Linked DNA regions of Aureispira sp. CCB-E. The protein of the gene in region 1 binds, or shares a complex with, the protein of each later gene. Links are inferred from orthologs where the notes say so. Each region holds a gene or a part of one and is shown on either strand. Other genes may lie near its edges.

Region 1 (10,944 bases):
AAAATAGAAAAAAAACATATTGGTTAAAGTATTTGTTGCCTGCTTTGTTGATATTGGCAATGTTGGCGTATATTTTTTATCTAAAGCATCATATTGCTCAATTAGAATATGCCCAAGCTACTTCAAATACTCAAACTATAAATACCACTCCATCATTAAAGCCATTAACAACATCTATCAATACTCATCAAAACATTACTTTAGACCAAACGACTTCAAGCACAACAGACAAAACAGAATGGACCACAACATCTATTGATTCCAATACAATTAAACAAACGGAGCTGGATAAGGAAATTACAAAAAAAGCAAATATAATAGAGGCTTTAAAAGCAGAAAAACAGCACCTTCAAACGTTACTTGCTCAACAAAATAAAACGATTCAAACACTAGAGTATCAATTGGATCAAAATAATTATGTTGCTAATGTAATCAATAGGGAAGAGGGAAGAAACGAAAAACCAATACTAAGCACTTCGAATGGAGACCAAAAGGCTTCATCCATATTGTCTAATGCTAAAAAAGCAAGGTTGAATTCTGATGATTTACAACCAAAAACTCAACAGAAGAAGGCTGTTGTTAAAGCTGTTACAGCAGAAGGAAATAAATCTATGGATGATTTACAGGTTATTGCACCTAGTCTATTGGCAATTCCATCAACAATACCTAAGGCAACTCCTGATTATTCTTTCTCCTTAAAAAAGAAGAAAAAAAGAGAGCTACATTCGCTAGAAGTTGGCTTTCAAGTTGGTTTACAAGCTCTATTTACAGAAAAGGAAATTGATATTCTCAACCAAAGAATTATAGCGGATAAAGAATTAACCTCAGAACGATTAATAGAACCTTATGTGGGAGCGAATATAGCTTATTCTCCATTCAAAAATATATGGGTAAGAGCAGGAATACAATTGGGAGGAAGCAAGGACTTTTGGGGGCAACGAATGGGAATTGTTTATAGCGATGCACAGGAATACTTATTGCCTTCGGGAGATGTTGGAAGTGACTTGATCGTCAATACGTCTACAGGATATACAAAGGCTATCAATACCTTACAGTTAACAGTTCCTAGTACAACGACGGATGGCGATTTGGTAGAATTAGATTACTGGGAAGAGCTAGAAACTACACACATCCAAATTCCTCTGAGTGTCGAGTATCATTTTGACTCAAAAAGATGGCAGCCTTTTATTTATGCTGGTGCCAAATGGAATGTTTTTCGTTATGAATATAAGACGTCTAATATAAATGTAATGTCAAACGATCAAGCAATTAATTTTGCACTTAATGAAGACAATGCGAATACCAAAACATTACAATACATGAGTTTTATGACAGGGGCTGGTTTGAGTTGGAATGTGCGTCCTCATTTTTCTTTGAGAACAACATTAGGGGTAGAGAATAACTTTATGTTAAAAGAAAACAAGAGTACGGATTCTAGTTATTCAAAGAGTGGGCTATTTGCCAACTTTGGGGTGTATTATAAACTTTAGTTAATCGCGAAAGGGGGCGCTAAGTTGAGATTTAGTTGTGCTGTTGTTATGTAATTGTGGAGTAGTTTGGGTATAAATGCTTGGATTAGGATTTGTTTTTGATGAAAAAATGGGAAATACAAAAAGAAGGCTGCCAAGGCACACTCCCTTAGACAGCCTCTATACACAGTTTAAGGATACTTTATCTATTATTCAATGACAACTTTTCCACTTCCTAGTAGTTCATTATCAACAGTGGCACGGTACATATAAATACCTGCAGAAAGTTGATTGCGTTGAATCTCAAATTGAGTTTTGTTCGTTTGTATGGATGCAACACGCTCTCCTAAGGCATTGTAAAGTTCAAATAAAATAGGTGCTTCGCCCTCATAGTTATCTATAGATACAGCAGCAGAACCACTGAATGGATTAGGAGCAATAGTAACATTTCCTATTGGATTACCTTCCAAAGCACTTATGTCATTGTCTACATCTGCTTCAAAAGAAGCTTCTATCGATTCGTTTTTAAGTCGTTGAGCCATTTCGTTGTCTTCTATCCAAATGTATTCGTTGGTGTCTTCGGTAATAGTAGATGGATCAATTCTACAGTTGGGGTCAACACGAATAAGAGCTGTTTTGCATTGCCAAGATGGCGTACCTGTACAAATGCTAACTCGATAAAATCTTGCTTGCCCAGTGGATAGGTTGCCACCAATTAAAATATTTCCTTCTCTACTAGCGTCGGTTCCTGTATATCGAGCACCTGTACCAAATGTCGTTGCCAAACCTTGCAGATTGATGTTGTTAGGTGCTTGTCCACTAATCCAGCCCCCCCATTCATATTCGAAGGTTCTATTCCACCATTCATTAGACTCTTGAACACCTATGTAGTAAGCAGTTTCACAGCTAGTAGAAGCTGCATTGATTTTGATGTTACTAATACATGTATTAATATAGCCACTAGCAGGAATGGCTGTTCCATTTACATTAAAATTAGGGGTAGCAGGTGTAGTGCCAACTGTAATGCTGTTGGTATAGCCTACTGTAAGCGTTTCCCAACCAATGCAAATCGGCTTTCTACGTTCTACTTTTACATAAGCTCGATAGGTGCCTGGAGAAGTGGGCACATTATAAAAAAATGTATTGCTCCAAACACTAGATGCTTGGAATACTTGAGGAGAACCAACAGCTACACCATTTCTTTGTAGCTCAACTGTGTAACGAATTGGGTTATTACCACAACCGCCAATACAATCGACATTGACATACTGCGGGCAGTGGTGGTAAGCTACTTTGAATTTTTTTTGTGGTGGATTACCACAAACAGAAAAGTTTTGAGTGGTGTAAGAGTTGCCCAATGGACTCGTTTTGTACCAAGTTAATTGGCGGAGTTGTGCATTACTATAATTAGTAAATACAAAAAGAAAACATAATAAAATTAGGTTTTTCATGATCATTGTTTAAAAGTTATAAGGATGGTTATAAAATCATATTATGGGGGAATTATGTGAGGTTACTAAAGCGTAACTTTCTTATGCAATATTATGACATATTATTTGTGGAGTTATAACCAATTTTGGGCAATTCTTACAAGTCAGAAGAATAGTTGAAAGAATGGAATGCTTTGTTTATGGGATGTTGGAGAGCCTGTTGATTACATCCAATAGTAGTTAATTTATAAAAAAAAAACACCATCCAAAGATTGGATGATGTTTGAGGTTAGGGAAAATCCCAACTCTATTTTATGTTATAATATAGGTTAAGAGCGAATGACTTTTTCCTTAGGTTTGGGGATATGGCGTTGTTGTAAATTGAGTTTTGCTGTTTCATACTTCATTGTAAGTGTGCCAGTACTTTTGGCTAACTTCTGGATACTTTTGTTGTATAAATCTACTTTTTCATTGATAACATTACCTTTTTTATCAAAGGCAGAGACCATATCTGGATATAGTTTTTTAGAGGCATCCTTATAAAAATCTACTAGTTTTTCTGCTTGACCAATAGCGGTAGCATCCTCTTTGATACGCTCGATTTTTTTCAAGCGTTTGCTAGCATTGTTGGCTGCTTTAACCATGTTTTTAACTTCTTCTTTTGCCTTACTAGGATTTTTTTCATTCAATGCTTTGACAATGGCAGCATCGGCATATTGTACTTCTAAGGTTGCTAAATTCAATTCTTGTAGATAATTGTTAATTCTATTGATTTTGGCTAATAACGTCTCGTGATTATCACCCTCATCGGTCATTTGAATATTATTTGCTTTGGCAAATTCTTCAATACTTTTGACCATTGAGCTCATTGCCTTGCCTAGTTTATCTACATCCTTGTCTATCAACTCTGTTTCAATCAACACCGCTTCAAAACAATCCAAACAACCTGCTTTGTCAATTGCAGTAGCTGTATAGTTGTTATTGCCTAATAAAAGCATTATATCCAAGACCTTAACCGCATTAGATTTGATGCCTTTGTCGTCTTCAAAAGCTTTTAAACTAGCAAATCGATCGTGAATTTTTTGAGAAGATGCTAATAAACTTTGGCGTTTGGCTTCTGCCTCAGCGCTACCTGTGTGTGCTAAGAAAGAGGAGTATTCAATCTGCATTTCTTGCATTAATGCAAACTCTTTATTAAAGTACTCGATATACTCTACAGGAGAACTAAATCCTTGAGCATTGATAAGTGAAATAGATAGAAAAAATAGGCAGTTTATTGTTAATAAAAATCGCATAGGTAATTTGTTTATTATTGTATAATAGTTAGTTTGTCGTCTTCTGTTTGCGGTTGTAGTTGATAATAAGTTACTTGATTATCAAAATTTTGTTATAGGTTTTGGTACTTGGTTATTGACCCTTTGCAAGGACTTCAAGAGATGAAGTTATGATAGTCTAAAAATCAATCTATTAGTTTCTTAGGGGCATAAGAAAGCCCTATCACAAGTTATGAAAGAATAACTGTAATTTTTAGGATAAAGTTCATCTCTAGTAAGAATGGCAGCTCCTACTATAATTTTTTGTTTAGGTGCTTACATCTGTGATTTGCTCACTAGTCATTCCAAAACGACGCTCTCTGTTTTGAAAATTAAGAATAGCTTCGTAAAAATGTTTCTTGCGAAAATCGGGCCAAAAAACAGGGGTGAAGAAAAGTTCGGCATAAGCCAATTGCCAAAGTAGGAAATTACTAATTCTAGATTCCCCACTCGTACGAATCATCAATTCTGGATCAGGAAAGTCCTTTGTACTCAAAGCATGTTTGATACTGTCCTCGTCAATATCGTCAATAGCAATTTCTCCACTGACTGCTTGACGAGCGATATCTTTGACCGCTTCGATAATTTCCCATTTAGAACTATAACTCAGGGCGAGAATTAAGGTCATACGTGTGTTATCTTTGGTACTTTCAATTGCTTCTAGCAACTCTTTTTGAGCAGCAGAAGGAAGCATATTGATGTTGCCAATCATTTGCAGCCGAATTTGGTTTTTATTTAATGTAGCAATTTCTTTTCGAATCGTTGACACCAAGAGGGTCATCAAAGCTGTAACTTCAAATTTTGGACGATTCCAATTTTCTGTAGAAAAAGCATACAATGTCATATACTGAATGCCTAATTCTGCGCCAGCTTCTGTTACTTCTCGTACTGAGTGAACACCATTTTTGTGTCCAAAAACGCGTGCTTTACCTTGCTGTTTTGCCCAGCGACCATTTCCATCCATAATGATGGCAACATGTTTTGGTAGATTGTTTAAATCTATTTGATCTTTTAGCTCCATTAATATTATTTTTCCCTAATTTTGTGTCTATTTGGGATAGATTGTATTAATTGACAATACCTGTATTTTTGCATCTATACCCTAAAATGCTTTTATGCACGAACGACAAAGTTAATACTATTAATTTTGAATTAAAAAGAATAGTTAGCTTGTTCCGCTCATTTGACCATTAAAAACACTAAAATTGACTTATAAAATAAAACTTCCTGAGTTTGAAGGGCCGTTTGATCTCTTACTCTTCTTTATAGAACGAGATGAACTGGACATTTATGATATTCCAATATCTTCTATTACAAATGATTTTTTGGAATACTTGCGGGAAATGGAAGAATTAAATATAGACACAGCAAGTGAGTTTATTTTAGTAGCCTCAACATTGATGAGAATCAAAGCCAAGATGCTCTTGCCTCGAAAAGAATTAGATGAAGATGGCAATGAAATTGATCCTCGTAAGGAATTAGTTGAACGATTGTTGGAGTACAGACGTTACAAAGAAGTTTTGGAAGAGTTGCGTCAAATGGAGGCAACCCGTGCAGCAAGAACACATCGAGGAAATGTTTTGGACGAAGTCCAGCAAATGACCTCTGCGGCATTAGCCGATGCAGAACTAGAGAACCTATCCTTATTTCGTTTGTTACAAGCGTATGAACGAGTCTTGTCTACTTTTGAATTTAGGATGGAAAAAACTATACATACTGTTGTCCATTATCATTATACGATAGAAGAACGAAGAGATTTTTTATTAAGTAGTTTAACTACAAAAAAGAATCTTTCTTTTAGAGGTATCTTTAGCAATTGTGAAAATCGACTGCATGCAATTTTTACTTTTTTGGCGATTTTGGACTTGATGCAGCAAGAACTAATTATCTTTGTAGAGGGAAATGGTGGTTTTAACGATTTTACGATTAAAGCTCCACCAATAGATCATATATTGGGGACAAATGAAGAGGAAGAATAGGCTGTTTACTTCGTAAGTGCTTTGCTTTTAGTTAGCTGTGTTGCTACTTCGTGGTTTATAAAATTTTTTCCTAGACGATTACTTATGTTGAATTAAATTAGCTTTGTTACTCCCTGTAGTTGTGAGCTCGCACAGTTCAGTGCTACAATGTGCAACTTCGTAAGTGTTGGTTACATAGTTGATAATCAAATTTTTAATACTTTTAACACTGAAAATAATACCTGCTGATTATCGGTTTGATGCGATTTTTCAGCGAATTATTGATTACAATAAATAAAAAGAATAATGAGCGAAATGGAATCTGTAGACAACCAGTCTATTAAGGAGCAGGAAGAAGAACACGCAGGCGTCTTAAATTCTATTAGTCCATTTAGAATTTTTTTGGCGGCAATGATTGGGTTATCGGTTGTTGTGTATATGTTCGTCAAGGATTTTAATGCAGAAGAATTTAGTAAAATTGAATTTAGTAGCCACGTATTTACATGGATTGGAATGGCTGCTTTTTTTATGTGTTTTCGCCATTTTTGCTATATGGTACGGTTGAGGATTATTACCAATGGCTTCTTTTCATGGAAAAAATGTTTTGAGTTGGTGATGATGTGGGAATTTAGTTCTGCTGTAACACCAACGAGTGTAGGAGGAGCAGCAGTGGCTATGTTTGCGATAGCGCAAGAAAAGCTGGCTGCTGGAAAAACAGCAATGATAGTGTTGTATACAGTTATTGTAGATACTTTCTCTTTCTTATCAGCATTGCTTGTTTTCTTTCTACTATTCGGACCTCTTATGATTCAACCAGGATCAGATACTATAGCACATCTTTGGCACGATAGTGAGTGGGGAATTGCCTTTGTTTTTGCTTATAGTTTGATGTTGGTCTATGGAGGTATTTTTTTCTATGGAGTATTAGTTGATGCCAAAAAGCTAGAAAACCTGCTGCTTTGGTTCTGCAAAATTCCATTCTTGAAACGTTTTAGAGAAAAAGCGATCAAGATAACAGACGATATGGATTTGGCTTCAGAAGAGCTCAAAACTCAAAAATGGACGTTTCATATCGGTACCTATATTAGTACTATGTGTGCATGGGCTTCTCGTTTTATGGTATTAAACTGTTTGATTGTTGCTTTTGTTGCTTATTCTCCTAACCCTGAAATTCAAGCGCATTATAACGACTTTATGCACGGGCAATTAAACTTTACAGCATTCTGGGAACAATTGTTTATTTATGCTCGTCAGCAAGCGATGTATGTAATTATGGCTGTTATGCCTAGTCCAGGAGGAGCAGGGGTTGCTGAGTATGCATTCAAAACATTCCACTTTGATTATATACCAACAGAAGCTACAGGTATTGCAGCAGCAGGAACTTTAATGGTTATCATGGCGACAATTTGGCGTACATTTACGTATTATGTATATCTTTTAGTGGGGGCTATTGTTGTCCCTAATTGGGTTGGCAAAATTATTAAACGAAACAAAGAAGAAGCCTTAATGAGAAAACAAGGTATTGTAATAGAAGATCCAACTACCTACGATTCTTTGATTTCGGACAAGAAAGATTAATCTAGCTATCGAATTGGATGCGTTTTGGTGAAAAATACTTTGTAGAAAATAATAGAATTTAGCGAGGAATCATGTACTAAAGATTTAATTTGCAATATTATGAACATACTAAAATTAAGTTGGAACTATCTAGCCGATAAACCATTTTCGACCTTACTGAGTACTGTTTTAGTAGCATTAGGAGTAAGTTTGACATCGATTTTGTTTTTGTTAAACAAGCAATTTCAAGATCGATTGTATAAAAATATAGAAGGAGTGGATTTGGTCGTTGGTGCAAAAGGTAGCCCTTTGCAAATGATTTTGTCTTCGGTGTACCATATTGATGCACCAACAGGAAATATTCCTCTCAAAGAATCTTTTGTTGTTACCAAAAACCCATACATCCAAAAGGCAATTCCTTTGGCATTGGGAGATAGCTACAATGGATTTAGGATTGTCGGAACAGACAGCCAATATATTGCTCATTTTAACGCAGAAATAGCTGAAGGTCGTTTGATAGAAAAAGACTTGGAAGTAAACGTAGGGGCACGTGCAGCGAAAAAGCTAGGTCTTAAAATAGGGAGTACATTTTACGGTTCTCATGGATTAGTTCAAGAAGGCGGACATGTACATGAAACCTATGCTTATGAAGTGGTTGGAATTTTAAAAGAGACAAATCTGATCTTGGATCAATTAATTTTAACAAACGTGTCTACTGTTTGGAGAATGCATGACGATCACGACCATGGTAGCCACGACCATGGCGACGGACATAGTCATGACGATCACGATCACGGCAGCCACGATCACGGCGACGGACACAGCCATGATGCTCACGATCACGGCAGCCACGACCACGGAGACGGACACAGCCATGATGCTCACGACCACGGCAGCCACGACCATGGAGACGGACACAGTCATGATGCTCACGACCACGGCAGCCACGACCACGGCGATGGACACAGTCATGATGCTCACGACCACGGCAGCCACGACCACGGCGATGGACATAGCCATGATAATCACGACCACGGAGATAAAAAAGTTCAAAATTTACCTCCAATATCCAAAGAAGGAAAAGAAGTAACGGCTTATTTAGTACAATATAAAAAGGATGGAGAAGGAAATACCTCCATGCGCGCCGTAGTAGAAGCTGCCCAAATTATTGAAGATAACAGCGAGAGCTTGGGCTATGCTAAACCTGCTATTCAGTTGCAACGTTTGTTAGAAATGACAGGATTGGGGATGGATTTTTTAACTGCTTTAGCCTTTATTATCATCATTATTTCTGCATTTAGTATGTTCATTTCTTTGTACAATTCTTTAAAAGAAAGACGCTATGAAATTGCCTTGATGCGCGTGATGGGGGCAACACCTTCTAAGCTGTTTATAATGATAGTTTTAGAAGGATTGTTGGTTGCTGTTTTTGGTCTTTTGTTGGGCTTGTTGGTGAGTCATATAGGGGTAGAAGTTATGGCAGCCGATTTGGAAGAAACGTATAAATATACCTTTTCAGGTTTTATCTTTTTGTGGGAGGAAGTATATCTGGGGCTTGGTGCTTTGTTAATTGGCTTTTTGGCAGCTATTATACCCGCCTTGCAAGCTTACAATGCAGATATCTCTGAAACGCTTTCTAATTCTTAAATGACTTTTGTTGATAGTGCATGCATCTTCAAGAATTAACACTAAGTAATTTTAAAAATTACGATAATCAAGTATTGCAACTCTCTACAAAGCTCAATTGCTTTGTAGGAGAGAATGGTATGGGAAAAACGAACCTTTTGGATGCCATTCATTATTTGTGTATGTGCAAAAGTCACTTTAGCTTGCCAGATCGTCAGGTTGTTCGACATGGAGAAGACTTTTTTAGGATAGAAGGATATTTAGAGCGAGGAGAAAAACGAGAACAAGTGGTTTGTAAGTATGCGCCCAAAATCAAAAAAGTGATGGAGCGAAATAAAGTCACTTACAAACGTTTGGCAGATCACATTGGCTTGTTTCCGATGATTATGATTACGCCTGACGATACCTTGTTGATAACAGAAGGAAGTGAGAATCGCCGCCAGTTTGTGGATGTATTGTTAGTACAATTGGATGCGAATTATCTCAATCATTTGATGGTTTATAATAAAGTCTTGCAACAACGAAATGCTTTTCTCAAAAGTTTTAAGCATCCTTTGGACGTTAATTTTGAATTGTTGGAAATCTACAACCAACAACTGCTTATTCCTGCCAATTATATTTATCAGGAACGTCAAAAAATTATTGCTAAGTTAAAGCCTATTTTTCAAACTTATTACAAAATCATATCGGGGGATAAAGAGCAAGTAGATTTGAGTTATCACTCGCAATTGTCAGAACAAAAATTAGAACGTTTGTTTGCTGAAAGTCAAGAAAAGGATACTTGGTTGCAACGAACAACAAAGGGTATACACAAGGATGATTTAAAATTATTAATTAATGATTATCCTGTAAAAAAGTTTGCTTCACAAGGTCAATTAAAATCTTATTTGCTGGCTTTAAAGTTGGCGCAATATGAGTTGCTGCGCCAAGAATCTGATGTTGCGCCGTTGGTTTTGTTAGATGATATTTTTGACAAACTAGACAAAAAGCGAGTGCAACAATTGTTGGAACTGCTTTTGGAGCGTGATTTTGGACAAATATTTATCACAGATACACACGAAAATAGAATCGCAAAGATTGTCACTGGATTGGGAACCGATTTTAAACAATTTCATGTTTCTAATGGCATGGCTTCTGAAATGGTGCGCTTGTAATTTTTTATCTATAAAATCCTATACCATGAAATCAATTATGTTATTCTTCCTACTTTTGGGAATGTTCTCTACGACTGTTGCTCAAACGCCTGAGTATTATTACGAGAAGGGAATTGAAGTAGCAACATCTGAACAATATGAAAAAGCACTTCAGTTTTTTAAACGAGCGATAGAATTAAAGCCTAATTATTGGCAAGCCTATTTTTCGAAAGGTTCTGTAAAGTTCAGGCAGAACGAATATGAAGCTGCTGTTGCAGCTTATGACAAGGCTATTCAAATAAAAAACAATGCACCTGAAATTTATTATGAACGAGGACGGGCTAAAGTAGAATTAAAGCAATATGAGTCTGCCTTGATGGACTATAATAAGGTGATTGAATTAGATAGGAATTATCAGTATATTTATAATGCTAGAGCAGTTTGTAAAAAATATTTGG
Region 2 (10,828 bases), 1.2 Mb from region 1 along the record:
ACAAGCAGGTGGGCAATCTCAGGTTAACCATACGCTATTCTCTAAATTAGGAGCATTCTCTTACAAAGGCTGGAACTTGCCTGGCGCAGTTAATTTTTATGAGTCTAATGTCGATATTTATCACACTACATTTACTCAAAATAGTTGCGAGGATATTTTAAACATTGTGCGCTCTGACTTTGATTTTCAATATAACACGATTAGCAATACTTTTGGAGATGGTTTTGATGCTGATTTTTGTCAAGGAACGGTTGCTCATTGTCATTTTAATAATACAGGAAACGATGCCATTGATTTTTCTACCAGTATTGTCACCATTCGAGATTGTACCATTAAAAAGGCAGGAGATAAAGGAATTTCTATGGGAGAGCAAGGAACAGCACGAGTTATCAATACAACCATAGAAGATGCTGTGATAGGGATTGCCTCCAAAGATTTGTCTAAAACAATTATTAGCAACGTTTCGCTCAAAAACTGCAAAACAGGTTTTTCTGCCTATCAAAAGAAACCTGAGTACGGTCATGGATTTATCCGTGTGCATTCTTATACTAGCGAAAACTTAGGCACTTTGCATAAAATTCTCCCTGGTTCTAAACTTATTCTAATTGACCAAGAAATTTTGGGTGATTAATGTTAGGTTGACTAATACGTACTCAAAAAACGATAATGAAGTGGATTCATTATCGTTTTTTATTTTGCTCTATCCTTCCAGAGATGCTTTAAATGCTTGCTTGAGCCTCTTGTTGGTAAATAAAGTATCTAACAAATAGAAATTCTCTATATCAGAGGTATAATAATAAGCAAACTTCACCCATTCCAATCGAATATACTCCACTTCAAACACACGTGCCAGTTTCAACACTTGCATTGTTTTTAAGCAACGATTTTGCACTGTTTTCATAGCAAAGTCATAACGAGCTTGCTCGGTTTCCAAATCGTTTAATCGTTCTTCTATCCTGCTGACCTCTACTTCTGTAATTGCTGTATAAGGACAATCATGATCACTTACATTATTCGTAGGGATGTCTTGTACAATTGGTTGGGGAGTCTCTTTATTATCTACATTAAGTTGTTGTTGTTGACGAGGACTAGGCTTAGCATTGGAGTTTTCTAATACAACGACATTCCCTCCAAAATAATTAGAGACATAAATATATTTGTTATCGGCACTAAAACTAGCCCTATAAGGCGTAGCAATTTGAGGATAATTTTTCTTATGAAATGTTTGAATAAAAGTTAGTGCACCTGTATGAGCGTCTCGCTTAAAAATATGAATACCAGAGTCATCTCCACCTGTTAATACATATAGATATCCCCCACTACCATCCAAACAAATATTTTTGATATTTTCCAATTGGTATTTTACAGCCAACTCATAATAAGCATTTTGCAAAACTAGTTTTCCATTTACCCATCTATAATGCATTATGGCACCACGTCCGCCATTAGAATAACTTTCCGTGCCATCCATATAAACATCTTTTCCATCAGGAGAAAAATTCATATATTCCAAATTTGCGGACACCGTATATTGTTTTTGTTTTCTCCCAAAATAATAGTAAGAACCAGGAATAGGATAATCTTCTCTTAAGTCTCCCACAACATACAATTCTCCAGTTTCGTCATTGAATTTCAGTATTGTTCGACCAAAGTAACTATTATCGCCATAATATGCGATAAAAGCATACTCTCCATCTGTACTAAAATAGATTGTCCCATGAGGACTACCTTTCGAATCATGTTGCCTCAGATAAGTTGCCGTACCATCTTGGAAACGAAGTGTCATTAGGGTTTTATTACCCGCTAAAAATAAATAGCGTCCACTTGGTGACAAAGCAATATCCATCGGCTTGTTGATAGATCCTTTTCCGTCAATGGTTTGTTCATATTTTTTATGTAATGATAATTTTCCATTGGAAGGATCTCGTTTGTATATTAATAATACTCCATCTGAAAAATTGGTTGTGATAACAAACCGATTATCCTTCGTCAAAAGTAATTCACTGGAGCTGCCCGATATTTTTAGCTCTTGAATATTTTCTAACAACTTGGTGGTAGGATTTATACGATATACTCCAACGCCTTTCCCATTTCTAAGATAAAAGTATTTTCCATCATCACTAATAACAGAAGCGCTAGGACTACTAATATACTTTGTTGCTTTGATTTTAAATTGAGCAGAACTACTATCTATTGTTCCTATCAGAAATAATATAAAAAAAAATAATCTCATAAATCTTGGTTTTAAAACAAGAAGCGGCGGATACATCTCCAACTGCTTCTATGAATAAATACAGGCTTTCTCATTTTTTGATTTGTTGAACCAAAAAGACCAAAAGCTATCGCACCAAGAAATACAAAAAATAATCCGAGTTGGTCTCCTATAAATTTACAGAAGTTTCATATTTACCCTACCAAGGGCATATTTTTTTAATGTCATTTCCTACCACACTAAAAATCAATTCATTAAAAAACAAATTAGGCAACTCACACAATTCATCATTTAGCTTGCCTATCTACAAAAAAAGGTTCTCAACAAAATGCTGAGAACCTTTTTGAGCGTAAAGTAACGCACTATACATTCAACGTATTAAGCTGGAGTATCAGAATCTGTAGTATCTGGTTTATCTACTTCAATCTTAATCGTTTCTTCTGCTTTTTCTTTAATTTCAATTTTTTCTTCTGCTGGCAACAACCCCATTTCACGTTTTAAATCGTCCAATGCAGCACTTGAAGTGTAAGATGTATCTCCCAAAGCAGCATCAATTTCCTCATCGATTGTTTTGCTTTCAGCAGCCATATCGCCATAAGCATCAGATAAAGCCTCTTGCTCCTCTACTTTTTCTTTCATTTTTTCTAGCATTGATAATGTTCCACTAGAATCGATGTTGGCCAATTGTTTGTTCAATTTACCAGTTGCTTTACTCACTTTATCACGAGCAATCAATGTTTTCAATTCATTTTCCCACTTAGCAACTTGACCTTTCAGCATACGGATTTTATTTTCCATTTTAGCTACCAAACCTTCAAATTTATCTTGATTGGTTTTAGCCACTTGATACAATTTTAGAGATTCCTCTCTACGAGCCATTGCCTCTGCTGCCAAGCGGTTTGCTTCTGCTTCATCTTTTCGACCATCTAAAGCCATTTGAAGCAAAGCTTTTGCTTTTTTCTTATAATCCTCAGCAGCTTCCTTGTGGTTATTTGCCTCTCGCTTAGAGCGGATAGCAGTTGCCTTTACTTCTGCCAAACTTTTTAAGCTTTCGTCCAAATCTTTTTTCAAATCACGAATACCTTGTTTGGTCATAGTAATTGGACGTTCTAATTTATCTACCGCAGAATTTGCTTCTGCTTTTCCTATTCTAAATAATCGTTTGATAAATTCCCACATAATTTATATTAAGAGTTTACTTGTTTACAAATGAATGATTGAGTTCTAAATAAAAAAGCAATTAAGCTACTGGCTCATGCGCAGCCCACCCTAAAAGCTCGTCTGTATTTTCGACCAATGCAATGGTCAACGCGTTTAGAGAACCTTCTAACTCATTAGAGTCTAAATTGGCCAACTGCAAAGTATCTCTAAACAAAAGTTTGGTTGCATCTTCATTTAACACAAATGCTCCATGAACAACCTCTCTATTAATTTGAAGTAAGCGTTTGTAAGCTTCTGTTTGGTTAGAATCTAGGTTAATAATATGTTGCTCAATTACTAAAATTTCGCCCTCACAATCTAACATTGTGTTCATTAATCCTTTGCTTTCATCTGTCACCACCAACATGCCATCTTGAGCATTTTCATCTACGATTTCGTGTCCCAAATCTAACAGATAGCCTTTTACTTTTTCAAAGTAGTTCAACATCATAATTTTAATTGGATTTTTGTTTATTTTATTATAATAAATATTAATACTCCGTTGATTTGTTTACGGAGTAATTAAATATCGGACTATTGAATGACAACACTTCGCTAGTAGTTTTATCTACTTTAGAGACACCATTTATTTTATAAAACTGCTAACGTTTTCTTATCGCACGCAAAATGAATGGCTAGTAATTTTGTTGAGAAGTGTTGCAATAAAAGTCTACAAATGTATTTAGATGATTAATTAGGTCCAAACCAATTTTTGTTGTCTCAAAATACATACTCCCGAAATTTACAATTTTTTTATTATTAATAGATAGGATAAGACCTCTTTTTTTATTCCACTATAAAAACTTATTGTTGTGAACTTGTTAATAGGTAATAAAACTGCTAATTTCGCCTTCATAGAACAGTCAACTAACATTTATTTGCTTGGCTTTGTTCCATTGTTTTAATAAAAAGTAGAAAAAAGTATACCTTATTTTGGATAATATAACATTGCATATAGAAGCCTTGATTTTTGCTAGCGATAGCCCTATGTCCTTAAAAGAAATCAAACAGTGCTTGGAATCTGTTTTGGACGAAGAGCTAGACAAAACGGTCTTGCAAAATAAAATTACTGCTTTACAGCAAAAATACATGACCAACAATTTTTCTTTTAGTATCATAGAAATTGCCAATGGATATCAATTTCTAAGCAAACCAGCATTTAACGACACTCTCAGCGTACTCATTCAACAAAGAAGCAACAAAAAGTTGAGTAAATCTGCCTTAGAAACGCTTTCTGTTATCGCTTATCGCCAGCCTATTACTAGAGGAGAAATGGAAAAGATAAGAGGTGTAAACTGTGATTATGCTATCCGAAAATTGCTAGAAAAAGAACTCATTACCATAACAGGTCGTTCTACTGATGTAGGGCGCCCCTTGCTCTATGCTACCAGCGAAAAGTTTATGCAGCACTTTGGTCTTAAGTCCATCAAAGAGCTTCCAAAACTCAAAGAATTTAAACATGAAGACAATGAAATTGGAGATGTTGTTGAGGAATAAATAATCAAAAACAATTATAAAATCATGGCAAAAGAAACTTCTCCTACACGACATTATAGCATTGTTAATGCTATTGTTGTTGGTCTTGTTTGTGGCACACTCGCTTTATTAATTGGCTACCTGATTTACGAAGGCAAGATTAAACATGATTTTGATGTTTTGTTTCCATATGCAGCTGTAGGTGTTATGATTAGCTTACTCAATTTCAAACCATTATCTAAATTGGCACTTATCTTACTGCCTCCTGTTTATGCATTAAGTGGCTTTGGAATTGTTTTGGGACCTATTTTGATGGCTTATTTAGGTTGGGAAAAAGACAGTGTTAGCGATGCCTTGGCTTTAATCATTGAAAATGTTCCATTTTTTATCGTTGCCTCCATTTTATACAACTGGTATAGCTCCTTAGCTGGCAAGAAAAAATTCCTAGTTTATGCTGCCTTTGCTACAACAACCGTTGTTGTTAGTATGCTTATTTTTGGAGATAAGTATCCTGTATGGATTGTGCAGGGCTGCTACTTAGGTTGGGGGGCTTTCTTATTCAGCTTATTGCACTTGAAACACCCCATTTAAGCGAATTGGTTACAAGCAAGAAGTGCCTCCAGTCCCTTTTAGACACTGAACGCACTTCTTATTTATAATAGAATTTTATTTTACTCTACAGTGTATTCTATTTCCTCAACTTTAGGCTTACGAAAAACAACCGTACCATCAAATACATCTAAGATCGCTTTGCTATTGGGCGTTATATCTCCTAACAAAAGAGCATCAGAAAGCTTGTTTAATACCCTACGTTGAATGACTCTTTTTAGAGGACGAGCTCCAAATTCGGGATGGAAACCTTCTTTTGCCAACCAATCCATTACATGTTCTGTAAAGTCCAATTGAATTCCTTGTTCTACCATCAATTCTCGCAAATGATTCAATTGTAATTTAGTGATGGTCAGAATATCTTTTCTAGACAATGGTCGGAACATGACCACTTCATCAATTCGGTTAAGAAACTCTGGGCGAACAGATTGCTTTAACACTTCAAAAACCATATTTTGAGTTTTTTCAATGTTTTCCTCCTTATTCTCTTCCGTCATTTTTTCAAAATTCTCTTGAATAATATCCGATCCAATGTTGGAAGTCATAATGATAATCGAATTTTTAAAATTGACAACCCGTCCTTTATTATCTGTCAATCGACCATCTTCCAACACCTGCAACAAGATGTTAAACACGTCGGGATGAGCTTTTTCAATTTCATCCAACAAAACAACAGAATAAGGCTTGCGGCGTACGGCTTCTGTCAATTGCCCCCCTTCATCATAACCTACATATCCTGGAGGCGCACCAACTAGACGACTAACAGAGTGTCTTTCTTGATATTCACTCATATCAATACGCGTCATTAGGTTTTCATCATCAAATAGATACTCTGCCAATGCTTTGGCCAACTCCGTTTTTCCGACCCCTGTTGTACCAAGGAAAAGAAACGAACCAATTGGGCGATTCTTATTAGACAATCCTGTGCGGCTTCTGCGAATAGCATAAGCCACAGCCTCTACCGCTTCATCTTGCCCAACGACACGTTGGTGCAGTTCTTTCTCCAAATGAATTAATTTCTCTTTTTCACTTTGCAACATTCTCGTCACAGGGATTCCTGTCCATTTTGCTACAATGGCAGCAATGTCTTCTGCATCTACTTCTTCCTTGACAAGGAGATTGCCTTTTTCTTGCATTTTTTGCATTTGCTCATTCATAGCTCCCAATTGTTGTTCCAATTCAGGAATACGCCCGTATCGAATTTCCGCAGCCTTACCATAATCACTTTCTCGCTCTGCACGACTACCAGCTAGTTTGAGCTCCTCAATTTCCTCCTTCAACTTTTGGACACCCAATACCACTTCTTTTTCAGCTTCCCACTGCGCTTTTATTTGATTACGTTGATCTTCCAAGTTTGCCAATTGCTCATTGATGAGTTTGACTTTTTCCTTATCTTTTTCTCTCTTCATCGCCTCTCGTTCAATTTCCAATTGGCGAATTTTTCGTTCGGCTTCATCCAATTCTTCTGGCATAGAGTTCATTTCTAAACGCAATCTTGCTGCCGCCTCATCAATCAAATCAATCGCCTTATCAGGCAAATGACGATCGGTAATATATCGGTTAGATAACTGAACCGCCGATACAATTGCCCCATCCGTAATATTGATTTTGTGGTACGTTTCGTAACGCTCTTTCAACCCACGAAGAATTGATATAGCATTTTCCTCGCTAGGCTCATCCACCACCACCATTTGGAAACGACGCTCTAGTGCTTTATCTTTCTCAAAATACTTTTGATATTCATCCAAAGTAGTTGCTCCGATAGCTCTCAACTCCCCTCGTGCCAATGCAGGTTTCAAAATATTGGCGGCATCCATAGCCCCCTGAGTTTTACCAGCGCCAATTAGTGTGTGAATTTCATCAATGAATAAAAAGATATCTCCTTCAGCACTAATTACCTCGTTAACAACGGCTTTAAGCCTTTCTTCAAACTCTCCCTGGTACTTCGCACCAGCAATCAAAGCTCCCATATCCAGTGCATATATTTCTTTGCTGCGCAAATCTTCAGGAACATCACCTTCTACAATTCTATGCGCCAATCCTTCTATAATAGCCGTCTTACCAACTCCAGGTGCCCCAACTAAAATGGGATTATTTTTGGTTCGGCGAGCTAAAATATGCAAAACTCTACGAATTTCTTCATCTCGACCAATGACTGGATCTAGCTTGCCACCCCGAGCTCGTTCATTCAAATTAATCGCATATTTGCCCAAGGCATTATAACTATTTTCAGCACTAGAAGTTGTTACCTTGCTTCCTTTTCTCAAATCTTTGATAGCAGCAATCATACCTTTTTCGGTGACACCATTATCTTTGAGCAATTGAGATACTTGATCTTTAGTTTTTAAAATACTCAGTAAAATATGCTCTATAGAGACATATTCATCTCCAAATTCTTTGAGAAATGAATGCGCTTTTTGAAGCACCTCACTTGCCCCACGAGATAAATACTGGTTCCCACCACTAACTTTTGGATACGATTGTATAACGCTTCCTATTGCTTGCTTAATTAAGTTTAGATTACTCCCTAATTTATTAAAAACATAAGGCGTAACGTTTTCGTCAGTCTCCAAGATTGCTTTCATCAAGTGAGCAGGCTCAATTGCCTGATGTTCATACTCTGTAGCAAGTTGTTGTGCTCGTTGTATAGCTTCCTGAGACTTTATAGTGAATTTTTCTAGATTCATTGTTTTCTAATTTTCATTTTAAAGTTATTGCTTCAAGTATTTTATTAATGTGTTGGCTCTATGTTATTAACATTAAAAATCTTGAGAAGGTTGATCGAAAATATTTTTCATGAGTATTGATACATTAACCTTCGCCTTAGACTATTCAAGTCGTGTGCCACTCAAAAACAACAGACATTTTGTCACAAAAGCACAAACAAATAATGACATTTTGTCTAAAAAATTACATTTACTGTCTCATGCTACTATATTTCCTAATAAATCCCACTTTCTAGCTAGTCTATAAAACATAGGAGTTAGCTACGCTGCTAACTATTGTAAAACAGCAATAGCCCACTAAATACTTTAGTGAGCTATTGCCATACAAATCGTCCATTGACGATGTCTATTATAAAATGATTGCTTTAATCAATTCTTATAGTGCCTGTTCTAAGATAGATAACTTGGTTTTCCCTAATTTAGACGCAGCATAATCCTCTGTTATCTCAAAGGTCTCCACTCCTTCTTGAGAAGGCATTTCAAACATTGCATCCGTCATAATTGCCTCGCATATAGAACGCAACCCTCTTGCTCCTAAACTATATTCTACTGTTTTGTTGACAATCAAGTCCAACGCTTCATCCGAGAACACCAAATCAATGCCTTCCATATCAAACAGTCGCTTATATTGCTTCATCAACGCATTTTTAGGTTCTGTCAAAATTCGACGCAATGCCGATTTATCCAAAGGATCTAAATGTGTCAACACAGGCATACGACCCAACAATTCTGGGATCAAACCAAAAGATTTCAAATCTTGATGAGACACATATTGCAATAGATTCTCTGTATCGACTTCCTCTTCTGCATTACCTCTAAATCCAATTACTTGCGTGTTAATACGCTTTGCAATTTGTTTTTCGATACCAGCAAAAGCTCCTCCACAAATAAACAGAATATTTTTGGTATTTACTTTTACTAATTTTTGTTCGGGGTGTTTGCGTCCCCCTTGTGGCGGTACTAAAATATCGGTTCCTTCCAACATTTTAAGCAAAGCTTGTTGTACTCCTTCTCCAGAAACATCTCTGGTAATCGAAGGATTGTCATTTTTACGAGCAACTTTATCAATTTCGTCAATATACACAATACCTCGTTCTGCTGCGGCAACATCATAGTCACAAGCTTGCAAAAGGCGAGTCAGCATACTCTCTACATCTTCACCAACGTAACCAGCCTCTGTAAATACAGTAGCATCTACAATCGTAAAAGGAACGTTTAATAAACGGGCTATGGTGCGAGCCAACAACGTCTTTCCCGTTCCTGTTCGTCCAACCATTACTACATTTGATTTTTCAATCTCTACATCGTCCTCTTCTTTTTCTTCTATTTGCTGCATAATTCGTTTATAATGATTATAAACAGCAACAGCTAAAATCTTTTTGCTATCGTCCTGACCAATAACATACTCGTCTAAACGCTCTTTAATTTGCATTGGCTTCAGCATCGTAATGTCTTTGCCATCAATAGGATTCACTTGTGCCAAATCTCCATCTTGTTCAAACGGCATAATTTCATCCTCAATGATTGCCTTTGCTTGTTCTACACAAGATTCACAAATATAGGCATCTACACCCGAAATTAAAATTAGTGCTTGGTCTTTGGGCTTGTGACAAAAAGAACATTTTGCTCCTGGCTTCGTCATTCTTAATTGGTTTTATTCTACTTGTAATGATGGACTTACAATTGCACCTTTTTAACAATCTGTCTAATCCATTCTAATTTTCAATTGAGCTGCAAATATACATTTATTCTAAAAAAGAACCAAGTTGAACGAGCAAAACCCATTCAACTTGGTCGTATACTGATCATCTTAAGTTATTTTGGTTCTTTTTTTTACATTTTATATGAAAAATGTAAAAAAAAGAGAGCAACAAAGTTTTATTTTTTGCGAGCCAAAACCTCATCGACTAGCCCATAGGCTTTTGCTTCTTCAGAAGTCATCCAGTTGTCACGCTCACAATCTTCTTGAATTTTATCATAAGGTTGTCCAGTGTGATGTGCCAAAATATCGTACAACTCTTTTTGAAGTTTTTTGATCAACTTGTAAGAGATTTCCATATCTGTCACTTGCCCTTGCATTCCACCCAATGGCTGGTGAATCATAACGCGGCTATGTGGCAAACAGCTACGTTTTCCTTCTGCTCCTGCACAAAGCAATACCGCTCCCATAGAAGCAGCCAAACCAGTACAAATAGTTCCAACATCAGGCGTAACGTATTGCATTGTATCATAAATACCTTGACCAGCAATAACAGAACCACCAGGACTATTAACAAAAATTTGAATATCACGCTTAGGATCTGTAGACTCTAAGAACAACAATTGAGCTTGTACAATATTAGCTACGTAATCATTAATTCCTTGTCCCAAGAAAATAATTCTATCCATCATCAAGCGAGAAAATACATCCATAGAGGCTACATTCAACTGACGCTCTTCAATGATATAAGGTGTTAAACCAGTTATGTTAGGCATTCCCATATTCATTGCTTGCTGTGCTGTTTTCTCAGCATATGTATCTACGTGCATTCCCGTCATTCCCATATGCTTAACAGCATACTTTCTAAATTCACTTTTATTAAACATGTTCGTTTTATTTTGGTTT

The links.
Region 2: QP953_RS11140 (region 1) and scpB share a complex: the UniProt entries of both Bacillus subtilis proteins name them as parts of the cohesin-like complex. The link is inferred for Aureispira sp. CCB-E from one-to-one orthologs.

The regions. Positions count from the first base shown.
Region 1 is NZ_CP133671.1:2,948,247-2,959,190, forward strand. The notes cover bases 4,452-7,304. They hold QP953_RS11140 (ScpA family protein), read left to right. Parts: upstream 4,452-5,417; coding sequence 5,418-6,191; downstream 6,192-7,304. Other genes in these bases: QP953_RS11135 (isoprenyl transferase), read right to left, coding at 4,481-5,233; QP953_RS11145 (lysylphosphatidylglycerol synthase transmembrane domain-containing protein), read left to right, coding at 6,477-7,304. Outside these bases: QP953_RS11120 (hypothetical protein), read left to right, coding at 1-1,490; QP953_RS11125 (T9SS type A sorting domain-containing protein), read right to left, coding at 1,679-2,920; QP953_RS11130 (hypothetical protein), read right to left, coding at 3,229-4,194; more of QP953_RS11145, read left to right, coding at 7,305-7,748; QP953_RS11150 (FtsX-like permease family protein), read left to right, coding at 7,848-9,374; DNA replication/repair protein RecF, read left to right, coding at 9,395-10,507; QP953_RS11160 (tetratricopeptide repeat protein), read left to right, coding at 10,533-10,944. UniProt on the Bacillus subtilis protein: Participates in chromosomal partition during cell division. May act via the formation of a condensin-like complex containing Smc and ScpB that pull DNA away from mid-cell into both cell halves.
Region 2 is NZ_CP133671.1:1,761,695-1,772,522, reverse strand. What follows is about bases 3,391-6,127. They hold scpB (SMC-Scp complex subunit ScpB), read left to right. Parts: upstream 3,391-4,345; coding sequence 4,346-4,909; downstream 4,910-6,127. Other genes in these bases: clpB (ATP-dependent chaperone ClpB), read right to left, coding at 5,560-6,127; QP953_RS06805 (hypothetical protein), read left to right, coding at 4,934-5,479; QP953_RS06815 (YbjN domain-containing protein), read right to left, coding at 3,453-3,863; QP953_RS06820 (PspA/IM30 family protein), read right to left, coding at 3,391-3,391. Outside these bases: QP953_RS06830 (right-handed parallel beta-helix repeat-containing protein), read left to right, coding at 1-631; QP953_RS06825 (beta-propeller fold lactonase family protein), read right to left, coding at 701-2,233; more of QP953_RS06820, read right to left, coding at 2,591-3,390; more of clpB, read right to left, coding at 6,128-8,184; ATP-dependent Clp protease ATP-binding subunit ClpX, read right to left, coding at 8,600-9,865; QP953_RS06790 (ATP-dependent Clp protease proteolytic subunit), read right to left, coding at 10,102-10,809. UniProt on the Bacillus subtilis protein: Participates in chromosomal partition during cell division. May act via the formation of a condensin-like complex containing Smc and ScpA that pull DNA away from mid-cell into both cell halves.